3 regions of the Cupriavidus sp. HY129 genome follow, and region 3 is predicted to be linked to each of the others. Evidence: predicted binding sites of a transcription regulator. Region 3 holds the regulator's gene; each other region holds the start of a gene.
The links. The regulator FNR, encoded in region 3, switches genes on or off when oxygen is low (the NO sensors DNR and NnrR bind a similar motif). The targets are predictions, from matches to a motif close to TTGATNNNNATCAA.
Positions count from the first base shown of each region.

Region 1: the regulator FNR is predicted to act here: its motif matches at 1,471-1,484, upstream of K6G35_RS03895 (DUF3149 domain-containing protein).
Region 2: the regulator FNR is predicted to act here: its motif matches at 987-1,000, upstream of K6G35_RS07440 (universal stress protein).

Region 1 is NZ_CP083254.1:846,141-849,414, forward strand. Features, by position in the region: one part of gene K6G35_RS03890 (IS3 family transposase) at 1-641, opposite strand, end outside; one part of gene K6G35_RS03890 (IS3 family transposase) at 641-1,118, opposite strand; gene K6G35_RS03895 (DUF3149 domain-containing protein) at 1,226-1,378, opposite strand; gene upp (uracil phosphoribosyltransferase) at 1,526-2,176, opposite strand; gene K6G35_RS03905 (Bug family tripartite tricarboxylate transporter substrate binding protein) at 2,268-3,257, opposite strand.
Region 2 is NZ_CP083254.1:1,632,148-1,635,421, forward strand. Features, by position in the region: gene K6G35_RS07435 (DUF3999 domain-containing protein) at 1-867, shown strand, start outside; gene K6G35_RS07440 (universal stress protein) at 1,171-1,602, shown strand; gene K6G35_RS07445 (universal stress protein) at 1,650-2,090, shown strand; gene K6G35_RS07450 (hypothetical protein) at 2,109-2,273, opposite strand; gene K6G35_RS07455 (hypothetical protein) at 2,759-3,154, shown strand.
Region 3 is NZ_CP083254.1:2,050,839-2,054,112, reverse strand. Features, by position in the region: gene ccoG (cytochrome c oxidase accessory protein CcoG) at 1-278, shown strand, start outside; gene K6G35_RS09290 (hypothetical protein) at 292-528, shown strand; gene K6G35_RS09285 (hypothetical protein) at 525-770, shown strand; gene fnr (fumarate/nitrate reduction transcriptional regulator Fnr) at 854-1,579, opposite strand; gene K6G35_RS09275 (sulfite exporter TauE/SafE family protein) at 1,665-2,432, shown strand; gene scpB (SMC-Scp complex subunit ScpB) at 2,984-3,274, shown strand, end outside.

The sequences.
Region 1 (3,274 bases), 1.2 Mb from region 3:
ATAGGCTGGCATCTGATACTGCCAGCCCTGATCCGAATGCAGCAAGGGCCGCTCACTACGTTTAAGGTGTGAGATCGCTTTCTTCAGCATGCCGCTGACCAGATCGAAGGTGGGCAGTGTGGAGCTTTGCCAGGCGATGATCTCGCCGTTGTACAGATCCATGACCGGCGATAGGTACAGCTTCTGCCCCTTCACGTTGAACTCGGTCACGTCCGTCACCCATTTCTCGTTGGGCCGTTGCGCAGCGAACTGCCGGTTGAGCAAGTTCGGCGCCACCCGTCCCAGCATTCCCCGGTAAGAGCGGTATTTCTTCGGTCGTACCAGCGACTTCAAGCCCAACTGCAGCATCAGGCGCCGGATCAACTTGTGATTGACTATCTCGCCAGCCTGCCGGATCACCGCGGTAATGCGCCGATAGCCATATCGGCCCCGGTGGTGCTCGTAGATCGAGCGGATGCGCTGCTTGAGTTCAGCGTAACGATCCCCGGCCAGCAGGACTTTCTGCTGGTAGTAAAAGGTGCTGCGCGCCAGTCCTGCCACATTAAGCAGGATGGCCAATGGATGATGCTGCCTCAATTCGAGTACTACTTGCGCTTTGCGCGCGGTGCCTGACGCTGCTCCACTCGAATCAAGGCATCGAGTTTTTTTAGGTACGCCACCTCCGCGCGCAGGTATTCGTTCTCCTTGAGCAACTGCTCACGGGTGCGCTGATCCGGCTCGGATTCCGGTGGGAGGGGTTCGGGTGGCAGAGTTTTCGGCATCTTCCGGGGGCGTCCCTTGGGACGGGGCAATAGTGCAGACAGACCACCCTCATGATACTGGCGTTCCCAGCGGCCGATGGCCCCCGGATCACGAATCCCCAATATCGCTCCCACCTGAGATTGCGACAGGTTGTCTCGCCGCATGCGCTCAAGCGCCGCGAGCTTGAATTCTGCGCTGTACTTACTGTGCCCCTTGCGCCGTAAGCCGCGTTGACCGTGGAGTTCATACTGAGCAACCCACTGCCGGGCTAGCGTACGCGCCACTCCATACTCCTGCGCCAGCGCCCTATAACCGATACCTCCGGCTAAATATCGCTTCACTACCTTGAGCTTCAGTTGCTCGTCGTGTCTCACCATGAAAAACACCCCAAGGGTTGGATCGGTGTCCAACTCTTGGGGTGCAGTTCACGATGCGGGCGTTTTTCATGGGGATGGTCAGGGGCCGGGGTCAGCGCCGCAGGGGCTCAGTTGCCGCCGCGCCGCGCCGCCTCTGCGTCCTCGCGCATCTTGCGCGCGAACATCCGCGCAAAGAACGCGCCCATCCCGATGATGAAGGCAATGACGGCCAGACTGCCGAGCCCGGTGGGCGTTGTGAACAGGATCTTGATGGCTTCCATGTGGGACTCCCTTCGCTTTTATATTGATTCACCGTGTATGGCGGACAGTGTAGTCAGTACAAGGCACAGGGAAAGGTCATCCCACAAAAACCTTGAGGCGCATCAAGCGCCTCAATTTCATTCGGACGAACGCAGTTCAGTTCGAGGTTAGTTCTTGGTGCCGAAGAGACGGTCGCCAGCGTCGCCGAGGCCCGGCACGATATAGGCATGGTCGTCGAGATGGATGTCCAGCGAGGCGACGTAGAGCTTCACGCCGGGGTGGGCCTTCTGAAATACCTCGACGCCCTCGGGCGCAGCCACCAGCGCCACAAAGGTGATGGATTCGTCCTTGACGCCACGGCGCTTGAGCACATCCACCGCATGGGCGGCCGAATAGCCGGTGGCGACCATCGGGTCACACAGGATGAACGAGCGATCTTCCACGTCCGGCAGGCGTACCAGATACTCCACCGGGCGGTGCTGATCGTCGCGATATACGCCGATATGGCCGATACGCGCCGACGGAATCAGTTCCACCAGGCCGTCGCTCATGCCGACGCCGGCGCGCAGCACGGGCACGATCGTCAGCTTCTTGCCGGCGATGACCGGGGCGTCCAGCGGTACCAGCGGCGTGTCGATGCGGCGCGTGGTCAGCGGCAGGTTGCGCGTGATCTCGTAGCCCATCAGCAGCGTAATCTCGCGCAGCAACTCGCGGAACGTGCGCGTCGACGTTTCCTTGTCGCGCATGTGCGAGAGCTTGTGCTGGATCAGCGGGTGATCGAGGATGAAGAGATTGGGAAAGCGCGGATCTTGTTTCATGGCGGCAGGCTCGGAAATCGGGAAGGCCCTCCCTGGAGCGGGAGGGCCCTGTGCAGCGCGATTGTAATGGATGCGCGGGCCTGCCCGGTGGTCAGTCCACCGTGATCCCGGCCGACTTTGCGACCTTTCCGAAACGTTCGTATTCAGTCTGAGTCAGTGTCTGCAATTCGGCAGCACTCGAACCCTTCGGATTGAAGCCGGCCTGGGCCAGCTTGTCGCGCACGTCCGGACGCGCCAGCGCCTCGACGAACGCCGTATTGAGCGCCTGCACCACCGGCGCTGGCAGGTTGGCCGGGCCGTAGACGCCGAACCATGGTTCTACCGCGTAGCCCGGCAGTCCGGCTTCGGCCAGCGTCGGCACATTCGGCAGCGACGGCGAGCGTGTCTTGCCAGCCACCGCCAGCGCGCGCAGCTTGCCAGCCTGGATGTGCGGCAACGAGGCCGGCAGGTTGTCGAACATCACCTGGATGTGGCCGCCGAGCATGTCGTTGATGGCCGGGCTGCTTCCCTTGTACGGCACATGAGTCAGATTCGTCTGCGTCACCTGCGAGAACATCGCGCCGGCCAGGTGCATCGAGGTACCCGTGCCAGCCGTGGCATAGGTCAGCCCCGGATGGGCCTTCGCATAGGCAATCAGTTCCGGGACGGTTTTCACCGGCAGGTTCTCGCTCACCTCCAGCACGATGGTCGAGGTGCCGAGCAGGCTGACCGCCGTGAAGTCGCGCCGCGGATCGAACGGCACGTGCTTGTAGATATGCGGGTTGAGGGCGTTGGTCGAGATCGCGCCGAAGCCGATCGTGTAGCCGTCGGCCGGTGCCTTGGCCACGGCATCCATGCCGATGTTGCCACCGGCGCCCGGCCGGTTCTCGATGACGACCGGCTGGCCGAGCTTTTCGGCCACGCGCTGGCCCACGGTGCGGGCCACGAGGTCGGTGGTGCCGCCTGCGGCATAGGGCACGATGAAGCGGATCGGCTTGCTCGGGAAGCTGTCGGCGGCAAAGGCGGCTGACGGCGCGGCGATCGCGAGCAGGGTGGCGGAAAGGATGGCACGGCGGCGCGCCGTGAAGCGGTAGGACGGCATGACTCGGGTATCTCCAG
Region 2 (3,274 bases), 420 kb from region 3:
GATCTGCAATCGTGGCAGCCGGCAGGCACGGCCCGCATTCTGCGTGTGAGCCGTGGGGACAGCCGGCTCTTGCAGGAACGTATTGTCCTTGAGCCAAGGCGAACCCGCTACCTGCGGCTGCAATGGCAAGGCGCTGCACCAGAGGTAAAGGGCGTGCAGGTGGAGACGGTGACCGCCCAACCAGCGCTTCGCGCGCCACTCCAATGGAGCCAGGGTGTGCCTGGCGCGCCGGACCAGGCAGGTGATTACGCATTCGATCTTGCCGGCCGCTTCCCGGTGGAACAGGTGCGCGTGGGACTGCCGCAGGTCAACACCGTCGCACAGGCTACGCTTTGGTCGCGGCGAGATGCGCAGGCCCGGTGGGAGCATGTGTCGGATCTGCGCCTGTTTCGTTTGTCCGGACCAAACGGAGAGCAGGCGAACGAATCAGTAACGGTGCCTCGCAATGACGATCGATACTGGCGTCTGAGCGTGGATCCTCGGTCAGGCGGGCTTGGTGATGGGCGCCCCCTGTTGTTCGTGGGCTGGCAGCCCGCCGAACTGACTTTCGTGGCGCGTGGCGCGCCGCCTTTCCAGGTGGTGGTGGGCGAGGCCACCGAAGGCACGGCGCGCCTGTCCAAGGCCGACCTGCTGGCAGGTACGACACCCGCTATCGGCCAGGCAAGGCTGGGCACAATGCAGGCATCGCCGGTGGGGCTGGCATCGGCACAGGTACCTCGACGCGAGGTATGGCGCAAGGCGGTGCTGTGGACTGCATTGGTGGTGGCCGTGATGGTGCTGGGGGTGATGGCCTGGTTCCTGCTACGTCAGGCGGGCAAATCGGACAAGGCGGGTAGTGGTGGCCACCAAGGAGAAGGCAAGTCCTGAAAGGTTCATTCGCCCCTTCGCATCATGGAAGTCATTCTTGGCGCGCGCGGGCATGACAGGGCTTCCTTTCCAAAACGGACCCGTGCCGCGATGTACTGGAGAGGGCCGGTATCGGGACGTTGACTCCAGTCAAGAAGTCCAGGGCGGTACGGGGATACTGTAACTAAATCGATTCAGTTTACGAATCGAGAAACGCTCCCCGCATGCCGTGCCGGTATCCCGTGCCTGAAGGCAGGGGAATGCCGCCAGTTCGGCAATCGGTCAGCCGTTTGCAAACCGATTCGCCCTCAACCCAAGACCTCTATGTTCAAACACATCCTGCTGCCCGTTGACGGTTCCGACCAATCGCGCAAGGCTGTATCGGCGGCCATTGAATTTGCCCGTAGCACCAGGGCCCGTCTGACGCCATACATTTGCAAGGAAGAGCCTCGCTTGTCCATTTCGATGAGCGCGGCGGTCGATACCGAAAGTGTCGCGAGCAGGCTTGAAAGTGCGGCCCGGGAGGAACTCTCCCGGATTGAAGCCGCAGCCGCATTGGCGGGAGTACCGTGTATCGGAAAAACGTCCTCCGCCTCGGCACCACATCTTGGGATTATCGAGAAAGCCAATGAATTGCAGTGCGATGTCATTTTCATGGCGTCTCACGGTCGAAAGGGGTTGGGAAAGCTGCTGCTTGGCAGCGTCACGCAGGACGTGCTCTCCCATAGCACGATCCCCGTTCTCGTGTTCCGATAAGCGCAGTTCGCCAGACGATTCCACAAACAGAAGAGGAGGAGGTCATCGTGTACAAGAAAATCCTGTTGGCTGTTGATGATAGTGATGCCGCCGAGCTTGCCCTTGCGCAGGCCGTGACCGTCGCAAAAGCCATGAGCGCGGAGGTCAAGGCATTATTTGTTGTCACACAGGCGCTTGGCAGCACCTTGACGCCCGCCGAGGCGGCAACCGCGGCAATCGGCAAGCGGATACTGGAACATGTTCGCTCGAAGATGGAAGCCAACGGCTTGCACTATTCCACCGAACTGCTTGAAGAGGCCGGATCGGCAGCAGGGCAGATTGCCGACACGATCACCAGCGAAGCCAATGACTGGGACGCCGATCTGATCGTAATGGGAACGCATGGCCGACGCGGCATCAAGCGAATGGTGCTTGGTAGCGTTTCGGAGGGCGTACTGACGCAATCCAGGATCCCTGTGCTGGTGGTGCGCAGTGATTTCGAGGATTGAACGTTCGGGGCGTGCTGACTAGCCGCTCATTGCCCATGTTGCGCTGATGCCGTTGCCGTTGCCGCTGCTGCTGCTGCTGTAGGCAGCATCGACATCGGGCAGCACTGCATGCCCCGGATAGGTCAGGCAGACGTTCGCTTTGCCGGCCAGTTGTGACCGTTCCCGCCAGAGCTTGGGAAACATCTGTTCCCATCCAATTGCACTTGCTTTTGGTATACGGGCTTTCTTCAGGAACAGTCGTGCAGTCCCAAGTATCTATGCATCAAGCCCCACCTTCGCGCCTTGGCAGCGAAGCGACCGATGCTATTCGCCAACTCAAGACGCTAACCGAGATTCTTCCGACAGACAGTCTGCTGCGCAAGGCCGCGTTAGCACTGCTGTTGGAAGCAAATGCCGGCGCGCAACCGAATGCCTTGCCGTTGACGTTGGTATCGCCTCCCGCACCGGGGTCTGCGCTCCCGGAGATCACTGGGAGGCGCGCATGACAGCGGTCGAATTCCAGCAGTTTGTCATGCTGACGGGGCGAGCACTCGCAATCCTCGGCGTCATCCTGCTTGTCGTCATTCGTCTGGCGTCCCCGCACGAAAATGGGAAAAAGTAGCCGCCCCCGCAAGCCGTATCGTCCACGTCAGGCAGAGGCCCATCTCCCCGGACGCTTGCAGCCGTGGGTGCTCGACAAGCTCTTCGCGCCGCTCGAAAGCATGTTGCAACATATCCGGGACGGCGGCGAGCTGGAGGTCGACGAAGATGAGCAGTTTTGGTACTACAGCACGACGATGGGAGGCAGTTTCAAATGCGCCGAGCTGCTCGAGTCGTTCGGCGACATCTTCGCCCAACAGAGGCAGCGCGACACGAACGCACCAGATCCCGAAGCGCTGTACGTCATGGCGGCAAGCATGACGGCGGAAATCCTGGCGATGCGCGAAGTGGAAGCCGCCATTGCCTGCGCTAGCGAGATGCGCGGCTATATGGGCGCGTCGTCATTGGGGAACATGAAGGATGCGGTGCTGCTGGCATCGCTGGATAGTCACATGACGACTGTGTACGGGCAGGGCGATGCGTAAGCGCTGAGGGCGTGTCTCGCCTGTCCTCCTGTCCTCCTGTCTCATGGGGTTGTGACGGACGACTGCTGGTGACGCAATGCGGTGGTGCAACCGCCCTGCGACCCATCCGTGAAGGCTTTC
Region 3 (3,274 bases):
ATCGGCTCCAGGTGATCAACACCACGGAAGCGCCGATGCGGATTCGCGTGCAGGCTGAGGGCGACGATCTGACTGGACTGACGGTCGAGTATGACAAGTCCGCCGAGGCCATGCAGCCAACGTCCAACCGGTTGTTGCCGATTCGCATTCGCGTGCCGATCGACGATGCCAAGGAGGGCACGCACAAGATCAACGTAACCGTGACGGCGGAGGGCGAGGACGGCCGAGACGCGCATATCAGGCAATCCACGAGTTTCATTGTTCCCCGCAATCTGTGATGCTGAGGGTGAAATGGCAGCAAACAAGGAGAGCGCAATGACATCCCAACAGTCCAAGCCCTGGTACAGGGAACCGTGGCCGTGGCTTTTGATGAGCGGTCCGTTGCTTGCAATTATTGGCTGCGGCGTGACCATCTGGCTTGCCAACACGCATCCGGATTTGCCGATTTCCGGCGTGGAGCGTCATGGCCTGGTCGTGGAGAAAACGGGGGCGGAGCATGTAGCGTCGCCGGCTGCGAGGCGCCCATGAGACTCCGCTGGCTGATGTGGGTACTTTGGCCGGCGTTTCTGATGGGCGGAGCGGCCACCGCCACCGTGTTTTCGGTCGTTGATCCGGGCGATCTCACGTTCTTCGGGCACCAGGTGGAAGCGTCTCGTGAGGCGGTCTACACGATTGGCTTCCTGGTGGCGTGGTTGTTTTGCGCATTGTCCAGTGGGCTGACGCTCTACACCATGCCAACCAAGCTCGAGGAGACCGACGAACTCGAGTAATGGCTCGAGTGCTGGCAGAAAGCAAAACGGCCGCACCGGGAGATCTGCTCCCGATACGGCCGTTTTCCTGGCCACGATGCCCGTTAGCAGTTTCGGCTATAGACCTGCCTGATGCCTTCCATGTCCACGAGTTTCACGTGTCGTTGGCGAATCTGAATCAGGCCGGCTTCGGCGAATCGAGAAAAGAGCCGACTCACGGTTTCGAGCTTGAGGCCAAGATAGCTGCCGATTTCTTCGCGGCTCATCCGCAGCACGAACTCGCTCGACGAGTAACCGCGCATCGACAGGCGCTCGGACATGTTGACGAGAAATGCTGCCAGGCGCTCTTCGGCACGCATCGAGCCAAGAGTGATCAGCATGATCTGGTCCTGCGAGATTTCCTTGCTCATCAGCCTCAGGAACTGCTGCTGGAGAGAAGGCAACGTGCCGGACAGCGATTGCAGGTCATCGAATCGCACGACGCAGACCTCTGTGTCCTCGAGCGCGGTGGCGTCGGACGCATGCTGCATCTCGCTGAGGCCGTCGAGCCCGACGACCTCACCGGGCAAATGGAAGCCGGTGATTTGCGTGCGTCCGTCCTCCATGGTCACGTGGGTCTTCAATGTGCCAAAGCGGATCGCATAGACTGCGGTAAGTGGTTCGCCCATGCGATAGAGCGTTTCGCCCTTGTGAACACGAACGCGTTCCTGTACGAGCGTGTCCATCTTTGCGAGGTCCTGTTGCGACATGCCCACGGGAAGGCAAAGCTGGCCCATGGCGCAAGTGGAGCAACGCGGAGACATCTCGGTGACGGGAATGGAGGTAAGCAATTGATGGTGCTCGCATGAATGCGCTTGCGATGGAGGCGCGATGCAGGCATTTTACAGCGTGATGTGACGCAGAAGCGAGGAACAGTTGCCATTTGGTGTGCTTTTCAGTGTCTTTACACTTGCGTTGCTTGGTGGCGTGCATTGCGCCGCCATGTGCGGAGGAATTGCCATTGCCGTCGAGCAACGGCAATCCGGGGGGGCTGTTGCGGTCGTTAGCCTCGTGCATCGCTCGCGATTTCACTGGTGGCTGGAACTGCTGGTCATGCACGCCGGGCGTCTCACGACCTATGTGCTGCTTGGGGCGCTGATGGGAGCGGTGGGTGCGACAGTCTGGAAGCAGGACTACCTTCCAGTGCAGCGCTGGCTCTATGGCGCGGGCAGCCTGTTACTGGTTCTGACCGGGGTGTGGTTGTTGCGGGGCCGCGTCATGCGTGCAGCATGGCTCGAACGGCTGGCGGCGCGGGCTGCCTCGTATGTCGTCCGGGGCGTCGCGTCGCTGGGCATGCAGATGCCGCTTCGCTTGCGTCGGCACGCGCCCATCATGCGGCGCTATGGGATGGGGTTGGCCTGGGGGCTGGTGCCCTGTGGTATGGTGTATGGCGCACTTGCGCTGGCCTTGTTGGCTGGAAATGCGCCATCTGGAGCACTTGTCATGGCGGCCTTTGGCATTGGGACGCTGCCCAACCTGCTGGTGATCTCGGGTTTGTCGGGCTACCTGCGGCAACTGTCGCGCCGCCCCGGCGTTCGAGTGGGCGCCGCGCTTGTTGTGATCGGTTTTGGGGCGCTGGGTGTCGCACGCGCCGTCTGGCTGCCCGATACGCTGGCCAATCACGGCTTCTGCGTCGTGTTCTAGACTTTTTTGCTGGTTGCAGGGCGGGGCTGGAATGCCATACAATCGCGAAAACCACGGTATCGCGCTCCGATGCGCTCGTGGCGTCGCCGGGGCTGCATTCCCGATCTGGGATGTGTGCCCAGGGGGTCTGGGCAGGTCTGGCTTGCCGGGATCGTCCCCACAGTTCATCCGGTTCACAAGATCTGGTTCCAAAGTCCGATGGGGCTGTGTGGAGAGGTGGCGCTGGTGCCAGGCGAAGTTGCCTGGGCCGATATCGATTGTTTCTTGCCGCCTTGGCGATCTGATTGTCCAGGTGAATGTCCACCCCAAAAGGGAGAGGGTGCGACGCAAGAGGTCCGTTGACTGGCGTAGTCTGTCAGCCCCGGACGATCTCCTGCCGGAACGACCCGGCAATTCGATGCAAAGAAAATGAGGTGCACGGCTCCGCTGCGAAAAGCTGCGAGTTGGCTGCGCGATGAGATGGCGGTGGCTCAGGCCTCGCTGTATCTGCAATCTCCAGTGCTTCAGGATTCGTCCAGAAGCAGGTGCAAAGACAGGCTGCACACAATCACATGAATACCCAAGAGGCGAAGATCGTCCTCGAGACCGCGCTGATCTGTGCGCAGGAGCCATTGCGCGTTGGTGATCTGCGACGGTTGTTCGCCGACGACGTCGGTGCCGACACCATCCGGGTTCTGCTCGAAGAGCTGCGCAACGACTGGCAGCAGCGCGGGGTGGAGCTCGTGGCCCTGGCCAGCGGCTGGCGGTTCCAGAGCCGCCCCGAGATGCGCGAGTTTCTTGATCGGCTCAACCCGGAGAAGCCGCCGAAGTACTCGCGTGCCGTGATGGAAACGCTAGCGATC